DNA from 3 places in the Kitasatospora sp. NPDC028961 genome. Region 2 is predicted to be linked to each of the others. Evidence: riboswitches for the same ligand, from Rfam matches in the RefSeq annotation. Region 2 holds a riboswitch; each other region holds the start of a gene.
What was found. A riboswitch is a leader RNA that binds a small molecule or an ion and turns the genes downstream of it on or off. The one in region 2 is predicted to bind cobalamin.
Positions count from the first base shown of each region.

Region 1: linked by a shared signal. The riboswitch ahead of ACZ4UX_RS18550 (cobalamin biosynthesis protein) and the one ahead of ACZ4UX_RS12865 (ribonucleoside-diphosphate reductase subunit alpha) in region 2 are both predicted to bind cobalamin.
Region 3: linked by a shared signal. The riboswitch ahead of metE (5-methyltetrahydropteroyltriglutamate--homocysteine S-methyltransferase) and the one ahead of ACZ4UX_RS12865 (ribonucleoside-diphosphate reductase subunit alpha) in region 2 are both predicted to bind cobalamin.

Region 1 is NZ_JBVHVO010000009.1:79,441-82,684, forward strand. It holds gene ACZ4UX_RS18540 (alpha/beta hydrolase family protein) at 1-450, opposite strand, end outside; gene ACZ4UX_RS18545 (helix-turn-helix domain-containing protein) at 689-1,402, opposite strand; cobalamin riboswitch at 1,615-1,807, shown strand; gene ACZ4UX_RS18550 (cobalamin biosynthesis protein) at 1,901-2,872, shown strand; gene ACZ4UX_RS18555 (cobyric acid synthase) at 2,869-3,244, shown strand, end outside.
Region 2 is NZ_JBVHVO010000005.1:109,173-112,416, reverse strand. It holds gene ACZ4UX_RS12870 (hypothetical protein) at 1-538, opposite strand, end outside; cobalamin riboswitch at 922-1,048, shown strand; gene ACZ4UX_RS12865 (ribonucleoside-diphosphate reductase subunit alpha) at 1,238-3,244, shown strand, end outside.
Region 3 is NZ_JBVHVO010000034.1:23,435-26,678, reverse strand. It holds gene cobF (precorrin-6A synthase (deacetylating)) at 1-710, opposite strand, end outside; gene ACZ4UX_RS33480 (hypothetical protein) at 812-982, opposite strand; cobalamin riboswitch at 1,071-1,294, shown strand; gene metE (5-methyltetrahydropteroyltriglutamate--homocysteine S-methyltransferase) at 1,433-3,244, shown strand, end outside.

The DNA of each region.
Region 1 (3,244 bases), on a different contig from region 2:
CCGCTTGCCGTCCAGCCGCCAGGCGGGCAGTGCGCCCAGCTCGCCCTGGACGGCGGTCTCGGTGTACGGCAGGCCGAGGGCGCTGGTCGGGTCGCCGAGGTGGACGCGGGGCGTGAAGCGGACCGCGGTACCGGGGGCCAGGGTGCCGCGGTCGGCGCGGACCAGCCGGCGGGTGACGCCCCGCTCGTCGGCGTGCAGGATCTCGCCGACCACCGCGTGCCCTCCGTCGCCCCACTCGACGGCCCAGCGGCCGGGGCGGGCGCTCTCGGCGCTGCGGGTGAAGGTGGCCCGTCCGGCGGCGAGGGTCAGCACCACGACGGGGCCGGCGGCCCGCTCACGGCCGACCGCCGGGCGGACCATCCGCTCGGAGGCCCTCCGGCCGATCAGCAGGACGGCGGCCCCGGTGCCGACGGCGGCGGCCGCCACGGCGGCTGCGGTTCCCCAACGCATATCGCTCCCCGCTCTGTTGGTCGCGGACTGGGCAGTCTGCCCACCAGTCCACTCGCGGGGGCGCCACCCGGCCACCGGACGCGGCCGTCCGGGTCACGGCGGCGGGGGGCTTGGCCGGGTCACCGCAGCGCGGGAAGCGGCTGCGGGTCGGCCCTCTGGTCATGGCGGCACGGGAAGCGGCAGAGGGAGAGGGCAGGGAGGGGGAGGCGCCGCGCGGGGGCGGCGTGGTACCGGCCCGTCAGACCGGGATCTCGGTCTCCAGGCGCTCCAGCAGCTCCCAGAACCGCTCGCCGAGCGGCCGGGCCGCCGCCGCGCGGGTGTCCGCCGCCGGGGCCGGGGAGCCCCAGCTGCCGGCGCCCCAGTGGGAGGTGACCTGGTACTCGTTCTGCAGCGCCGTCAGCACGGCGGTGAGGTCGCCCTCGTGCACCGGCACGATCCGGCCGATCGGCCGGAGCTGCGCCTGCCAGCGGCCGTCCACGCACTGCCGCAGCCGGCGGTCCAGCTCCTCCGCCCGGCCGGTCACCGCGACCAGCTCGCGCAGGGTCGTGCCGAGCACCTGGGCCAGCGCGTAGGTCTGCTCCTGGTCGCCGTCCCACTGACCGGTCGCCTCGGCCCGCTGGTACCGGTCCAGTGCGAGGCCGATCCGGTGGGCCGCGCTCTCCTGGTTGAGCTCCCGGGCGACCCGGAAGTCCCGCAGCCGGGCCGGGCGGACGCCCATCAGCTGGGCCGGCGGGCACCAGAGCGCCCGGGCCAGGGCGATGAACTCGTCCTCGGCGGGGCGCAGCTCGCCGCTCTCCCAGCCGAGCACGTGGGAGGGCAGCAGCCGGACGCCGTGCGCGGCCATGCCCTCGACCACCTGCTCGGGGGTCAGCCCGAGGCCGGCGCGGTGCGCGCGGGCGGCCGCGGGCGAGAAGGGCACCGGGGGCACGGCGGGTGGCTGTCTGCGTCGCATGGCCCGACGGTAGGGGGTGGTCCGGCCGCCCCCCAGCCGCCGAACACACGAAGCGGGCCCGGAGGCTCCTCCGGGCGACTGGACGATCGCACAGGCTGTCATGCCCCTGCGGGGGGTGCCGATCGGAGGTAGTGACGGGGTCGGGCGGCCGGGCTCCGCTGTGACCAACCCCTCCGTGACCTTGGTTGACGCACGGTTCGGCCGCGTGATGGGATCCTTCAGCCAAACGGAGGCATGCAGAGGAAGCCGGTGCGAGTCCGGCGCGGTCCCGCCACTGTCACCGGGGAGCACACTCGGAGTCCCTCCTCCGCCGGCCACGGCGCCGGAGGGGGCCCATCGCGGCGGGCCGTCAGAAGCCGCCGCCGGGGCCGGGAGTGCGTTCGACCCGGAAGCCAGGAGACTCTCGCCCCCGGTACGTCGATCCAGGGCGCGGACCCTGAGTGAGGACACGCACGCGATGCAGGCTGCCCCGACCTTCCGAGCCCTCTGCTGTCCACCGTGCGCCCGCTGACCCGCGCCGCCGCCTTCGCCCTGGGGGCCGCGGCCGGGTACCTCGCCGACGCCCGCTTCGCCGACCCGCGCCGCGGCCACCCGGTGGCCGTCTTCGGCGGCGCGGCCGGCCGGCTGGAGCGGCGGATCTGGCGGGACGACCGCGCCGTCGGAACGGCTTTCACGGCGCTCTGCGTGGGCACCGTCGCGGCCGGCGCGCTGGCGGCCGACCGCACCCTGGGCCGCCGGCCGCTCGGGCGGGCCGCGCTGGCCGCCGCCGCGACCTGGACGGTGCTCGGCGGCACCTCGCTCACCCGCGAGGCCCGCACGATCGGACGCTCGCTCGCCGCGCACGACCTCGCGGCGGCGCGGCAGCGGCTGCCGCACCTGTGCGGGCGGGACCCGAGCGCCCTCGACGAGGGGCAGATCGCCCGCGCGGTGGTCGAGTCGGTCGCCGAGAACACCGCCGACGCCGTGGTCAACGCGCTCGTCTGGGGCGCCCTCGCGGGCACGCCCGGGCTGCTGGCGTTCCGCGCGGTCAACACCCTGGACGCGATGGTCGGCCACCGCTCGCCGCGCCACGCCCGGTTCGGCTGGGCCTCGGCGCGGCTGGACGACGTGGCGGGCTGGCCGGGCGCGCGGCTGACCGCGCTGCTGACCGTCGCCGCCGCGCCCGAGCCCCGGACGGCCTGGCGGGTCTGGCGCCGGGACGGCTCCGCCCACCCCAGCCCCAACGCGGGCCAGGCCGAGTCGGCCTTCGCCGGCGCGGTCGGCGTGCGGCTCGGCGGCACCCTGCGGTACGGCGCCCGGGTCGAGCACCGGCCGGTACTGGGCGGCGAGCTGCGACCGGTGACGGTGGACGACATCGAGCGCGCCTGCCGGCTCTCCCGCCGGGTGGGACTGCTCGCACTGGGTACGACCGTCGCCGGGCACGCCGTCGTGCAGGCACTCAAGGCGGGGACGAGAAGGGGGAGCGCATGAGCAACGCACTGCTGGTCGCCGGGACGACCTCGGACGCCGGCAAGAGCGTGGTCACCGCGGGCATCTGCCGCTGGCTGGCCCGTCAGGGCGTCGCCGTGGCGCCGTTCAAGGCGCAGAACATGTCGCTGAACTCCTTCGTCACCGCCGACGGTGCCGAGATCGGCCGCGCCCAGGCGATGCAGGCCCAGGCGGCCCGGGTGGAGCCCGAGGCGGCGATGAACCCGGTGCTGCTGAAGCCCGGCGCGGACGGCCGCAGCCAGGTGGTGCTGCTCGGCCGGGCGGTCGCCGAGGTCGGCGCGCTGGACTACCGCGACCGCAAGCCCGTCCTGCTGGAGCGAGCGCTGGAGTGCCTGGCCGACCTGCGCCGGCGCT
Region 2 (3,244 bases):
CCAGGAGGGTGACCACGCCGCCGATGATCCGCGTCCGGCCCTTGCGCCTGGCCTCCGCCTCGTTCCGGTCCGCGAGGGCGGCCCAGTCCGGCTCGGCGTGCTGCGGCACGGGCTGGGGGTGCGGGTGCGGGTGCTGCTGGGGCTGCGGCTGCCACTGCTGCGGCTGCGGCTGGACCTGCTGCTGGTGCACCGGGGGCTGGGGCTGCACCGGCGCCGGCTGCTGCGGGACCGGCTGCGGCACGGGCGGCTGGACCTGCTGCGGCGGCTGCGGCACGGACGGCACCGGCGGCTGGACCGGCTGCGGCGCGGGCACCGGCGGCCCGTACGAGGCGGGCGGCGGACCGAACCCGCCCGGGGCCGGCGGCACCGGCTGCGGCGCGCCGGGGTACGGCGCGGGCGGCGGGCCCTGCGGCGGCTGTCCGGGCGTGCCCGGCTGCTGGTTCTGCGCGCCACCCGGCCCGGCGGGAGGGGGCGGCTGCTGCCCCGGCGAGCCGGGTCGGCCGCTCCACTCCCCGGGCGTGCCCGTTCCGTCGCTCATGCGCCCCCCTCACTGCCTTCGGCGGCCGCTCCGCGAATCACGTCGGTGTCGACGACTCGCTGGCTCCGCTCCCTCATGAGCCGAGATCGTAGGGCATGCCCCTGACGGCGGGCCTGCCCGGTGGCCGATCCGTTTCCGAATCCGAACACCGGCCGGGCCCCGGGCACTCCCGGCGATGCCCTGCGCCGCGGTCCGCGAAGGCCCTGGAACGACCCTGCGGCGGCCCCCGGCGCCGGCCCCCGCGGCGGGCGGCCGGGGGCCGGCCGCAGCCCCGGAACGGCCCCGGAACAGCCCGGGAAAGGCCTCTCGCCGGTACCACCTGCGATCACGTCGACACGCGACGCCGCACAACATGTGGGGTCGCATCGAGCGGACACCACTAGATGTATGCTCATCCCTGCTGTCGACGCAGGGGAACCCGGTGCGAGTCCGGGACTGCCCCGCAGCGGTGTGCGGGCGGCTCCGACAGAGCCCGCGAGTCCGAATACCTGCCGACGGCGTGCCGCCTGGCCTCCCCGCAGAGGCCTTTCGCACCAGCACCACTTCCGGGCCTCGCGGGCGGGCCGGGGATGCCACCGTCGCGCGCCGCCTCCGGGCCGGCGCGCCGTGCTCCCCTGCCCCGAACGGTCCGGCCCGAGCCACCGCCGACGCCGATCGCCGCCAGGAGAGAGCGCCTTGACCACCGCTGCCTCAGTCACCCTGCCCGCCCAGGGTTCCAGCTCCGCCCCCGTCGACCCGACGGTGTCCGACCCCGGTGGCGCACTGCTCCGGCTGCTGACCGACCGCAGCGCCGACCTCCCCCAGGTGGACCCCGGCCATGTCGCCGCCGCCGCGCTGCGCGGCCGCCACGCCGGCTCGGACTTCGCCGAGCTGCGCGGGCTGGCCGTGGACGCCGCAGCGTCGATGATCGCCGAGGACCCGCAGTACTCGAAGCTCGCCGCGCGACTGCTCGCGCTGGAGATCGTCGACGAGGCGGTGAGCCAGGGTTCGGTCACCTTCTCGGACTCGATCGCGGTCGGCCACGCCGAGGGCCTGATCGGCGACTCCACCGCCGACTTCGTCGCCAAGCACGCCACCGCCCTGAACGCGCTGATCGACCCCGCGGGCGACGGCCGCTTCGAGTACTTCGGCCTGCGCACCGTGCAGTCCCGGTACCTGCTGCGCCACCCGATCACCCGCAAGGTCGTCGAGACCCCGCAGCAGTTCCTGCTCCGCGTCGCCTGTGGTCTGGCGGTCGGCGACAACGAGCAGTCGGTGCGCGAGGTCTCCGAGCTGTACGGCCTGATGAGCCGGCTGGAGTACCTGACCTCCTCGCCGACGCTCTTCAACTCCGGCACCAAGCACCCGCAGATGTCGAGCTGCTACCTGCTGGACTCGCCGCTGGACAACCTGGACTCGATCTACTCCCGGTACGCCCAGATCGCCCGCCTCTCCAAGCACGCCGGCGGCATCGGCCTGTCCTACTCGCGGATCCGCTCGCGCGGCAGCCTGATCCGGGGCACCAACGGCAAGTCCAACGGCATCGTCCCGTTCCTGCGCACCCTCGACTCCTCGGTCGCCGCGGTCAACCAGGGCGGCCGCCGCAAGGGCGCGGCCTGCGTCTACCTGGAGACCTGGCACGCGGACATCGAGGAGTTCCTGGAGCTGCGCGACAACACCGGTGAGGAGGCGCGCCGCACCCACAACCTCAACCTGGCGCACTGGATCCCGGACGAGTTCATGCGCCGCGTCAACGCGAACGCCGACTGGTCGCTGTTCTCCCCCGCCGACGTGCCCGAGCTGGTCGACCTCTGGGGCGCCGAGTTCGACGAGGCGTACCTGAAGGCCGAGCAGGCCGGCAAGGCCGTCCGCACCATCCCGGCGCAGACCCTCTACTCCCGGATGATGCGCACCCTGGCGCAGACCGGCAACGGCTGGATGACCTTCAAGGACGCCTCCAACCGCGCCGCCAACCAGACCGCGCTGCCCGGCCGCACGGTGCACAGCTCCAACCTCTGCACCGAGATCCTGGAGGTCACGGACGACTCCGAGACCGCCGTCTGCAACCTCGGCTCGGTCAACCTCGGCGCCCACGTCGCCCCCGGTGCCACCGCCGCCGACCTGCTGAACGCGATGGACTGGGACCGCCTGGACGCCACCGTCCGCACCGCCGTCACCTTCCTCGACCGCGTGGTGGACATCAACTTCTACCCGACCCCCGAGGCCGGCGCGTCCAACTCGCGCTGGCGCCCGGTCGGCCTCGGCGTGATGGGCCTCCAGGACGTCTTCTTCCAGCTCCGCCTGGACTTCGACTCCGCCGAGGCGAAGGCCCTCTCCACCCTCATCGCCGAGCGCATCATGCTCACCGCGTACGAGCGTTCCGCCGACCTGGCCGAGCAGCTGGGCCGCCACGAGGCCTACGGCGAGACCCGCGCCGCCCGCGGCGAGCTGCACATCGACCACTTCGGTTCGGCCGCGCCGCACTGGGCCGGCCGCTGGGAGGCGCTGCGCGCCCGGATCGCCGAGACCGGTCTGCGCAACTCGCTGCTGCTCGCCATCGCCCCCACCGCCACGATCGCCTCGATCGCCGGTGTGTACGAGTGCATCGAGCCGCAGGTCTCCAACCTGTTCAAGCGCGAGACCCTCTCCGGCGAGTTCCTCCAGGTCAACCCGTACCTGGTGCGCGAGCTGAAGGAGCTCGGCGTCTGGGACCAGCAGACCCGGGAC
Region 3 (3,244 bases), on a different contig from region 2:
CGTTCGCGGGCCTCGTCGCGGAGCGCGCGGATCCGGGGGGCGGTTTCGGCGAGGGGGCCGGCGACGAGGATCTCGTCCGGGGTGCCCAGGTAGGCGCCGTAGAAGATCTCCAGCCCCTCGGGGTCGATCCCGGTGAACGCGGCCCGCCCGTCCAGCATCACCACCACGTCGTCCACCTGCTCGGGGTAGCCCTCGGCGAGGCGGCGGCCGGTGGTGATCTGCAGCGGGCGGCCGACCCGGGTCAGGGTGGTGCGGTGCCGGGCGGCGAGCGCCGAGACGCTGCTGATGCCCGGGACCACCTCGTACCCGAAGGTGGCGCCGCCGCGGGCCAGGACCTCGTCGATCACGGCGATGACGCTGTCGTAGAGGCTCGGGTCGCCCCAGACCAGGAACGCGCCGGTCTCCTCCGGGCCGAGGTGGTCGGCGACCAGCCGCTCGACCAGATCGGCCCGGCGGGTGCGCCAGTCGTCCACGGCCGCGGTGTACGCCGGGGTGGCGCGGTCCCGCTCGGCGTCCGCGACCTCGATGACGCGGTGGCCCGGGCGGCCGTGCTCGGTCAGCAGCTGCCGGCGCAGCCGGATGAGGTCCTGCCGTTCCTCGTTCTTGTCGAGGATGAAGAAGACGTCGGTGCGGGCGAGGGCCTTGACCGCCTGCAGGGTGAGGTGGTCGGGATCGCCCGCCCCGATGCCGATGAGGAAGATGTGCCGCATGACAGTGATTGTGCCGCGCGGCTGCCCGTCCGCCGGGCGCGGCCGGTCCCGGGCGAACCGCCGGGTGGGCCGCGGACGACCGGTCCGGGGGCGCTGTGACGTCATGCACGCGCCCTTGACCCGGCCTTTCGGCCGTCGCCATGACGGTCCGTCATGTTCGGGCTCCGCCGGGGGGTAGCCGGCACGGCGTGCGCGGCGGCGAGCACCTCGGCCAGGGTGACCAGCACGTCCTTGTTGACGCGCTCGTCCTCGACCACCGCCTCGACCACCACCTGAACTGCCCGGGCGGCCGGGGGCCGCCGGGGCCGTTCCGGCCATCCGCGATCCGGACAATCACTGACGCGCCGCCGGTGATGGGCCTAGGGTGGGCGGTGCAGTCGGTTCGCCGTGTCCTCCAGCCACGGCGTCGCAAGAGGGAACCCGGTGGGAATCCGGGACTGCCCCGCAGCGGTGAGTGGGAACGACCGCCGTCACATGCACTGGGCCCAGCCGGGCCCGGGAAGCGACGGCCAGTAGGTGTCCGGCCTGGAAGCCAGGCGGACGTGCCCGCGAGTCCGAAGACCTGCCACTGCCCGCGTGCACCCCGCACGCGGTGATCTCGGTGACCTCGAGGGCGGGTCGGCGGAGCGGGCGGGCCCACCCCGGTGCCGTGCCCCCACTGCCGTACCTCCACGCCGTCGTGCTCTCCCGGGATCGCAGCGCGACTCGCGAAGGAGAGTTCCGTGTCACCGAGTTCCACCACCCCGCAGGCCACCGTGTACGGCTACCCGAGGCAGGGTGCCGACCGGGAGCTGAAGAAGGCCGTCGAGGGGTACTGGGCGGGCCGCGTCGACGCCGCCGCCCTGCACGCCACCGCCGCCGTCCTGCGCCGCGCCAACTGGCGGCAGCTGGCGGACGCGGGCATCACCGAAGTCCCCACCGGCGACTTCTCGCTCTACGACCACGTCCTGGACACCACGGTCGCGGTCGGCGCGATCCCGGCCCGCCACCGCGCCGCCGTCGACACCGACCCGCTGGACGGCTACTTCGCCATGGCGCGCGGCACCCAGGACGTCGCACCGCTGGAGATGACCAAGTGGTTCGACACCAACTACCACTATCTCGTACCGGAGTTGGGTCCGGACACGGTCTTCGCCGCGAACTCCGCCAAGCCGGTATCCGAGCTCCGTGAGGCGCTCGGCCTCGGCCACCGCCCCCGGCCCGTGCTGGTCGGACCGCTGACCTACCTGCTGCTCGCCAAGCCCGCCCCCGGCGTGGCCGCCGACTTCCGGCCGGTCACCCTGCTGGACCGGCTGCTGCCCGTCTACGCCGAACTCCTCGCCGACCTGCGGGCGGCCGGCGCCGACTGGGTCCAGCTGGACGAGCCCGCGCTCGTCCAGGACCGCACCCCGGCCGAACTGAACGCCGCCACCCGCGTCTACCGCGAACTCGGTGCGCTCACCGACCGCCCGCAACTGCTGGTCACCAGCTACTTCGACCGGCTCGGGGAGGCCCTGCCCGTCCTGGCCAAGGCCCCGATCGAGGGCATCGGCCTGGACTTCACCGGCCCCGGCGCCGCCAACCTCGACGACCTCGCCGCCGTCGGCGGAGTGCCCGGCAAGCGCCTGGTCGCGGGCGTGGTGGACGGCCGCAACATCTGGATCAACAACCTGGAGAAGTCCCTCGCCACCCTCGGCACGCTGCTCGGCCTGGCGGACCGGGTCGACGTCGCACCGTCCTGCTCGCTGCTGCACGTCCCGCTCGACGCCGACCTGGAGCGCGACCTCGACCCGCAGGTCGCCCGCTGGCTCGCCTTCGCCCGTCAGAAGACCACCGAGGTCGCCATCCTGGCCCGCGGCCTGGCCCACGGCACCGACACCATCGCGGCCCAACTGGCCGCCAACCGGGCCGACCTGGCCTCCCGTGCCGGCTCCGCGCTGACCCGCGACCCGGCCGTCCGGGCCCGGGTCGCCGCCACCGCCCCCGAGGACGCCCGCCGCGCCCCGGCCTACCCCGAGCGCGCCGAGGCGCAGCGGGCCCGGCTCGGTCTGCCGCTGCTGCCGACCACCACCATCGGCTCCTTCCCGCAGACCACCGAACTGCGCACCGCCCGCGCCGACCTGCGCGCCGGCCGCATCGACGACGGCACCTACCGGGACCGGATGCGGGCCGAGGTCCGCGAGGTGATCGCCTACCAGGAGAAGGCCGGCCTCGACGTGCTCGTCCACGGCGAGCCCGAGCGCAACGACATGGTGCAGTACTTCGCCGAGCAGCTGACCGGCTACCTGGCCACCCGGCACGGCTGGGTGCAGTCCTACGGCACCCGCTACGTCCGGCCGCCGGTGCTGGCCGGGGACATCTCCCGCCCGCACCCGATGACCGTCGACTGGTACCGCTACGCGGCCGAACTGACGGACCGTCCGGTCAAGGGCATGCTCACCGGACCGGTGACCATGCTCGCCTGGTCCTTCGTCCGGGACGACCAGCCGGCCGGCGACACCGCCCGGCAGGTCGCGCTCGCCCTGCGCGACGAGGTCACCGACCTGGAGGCCGCC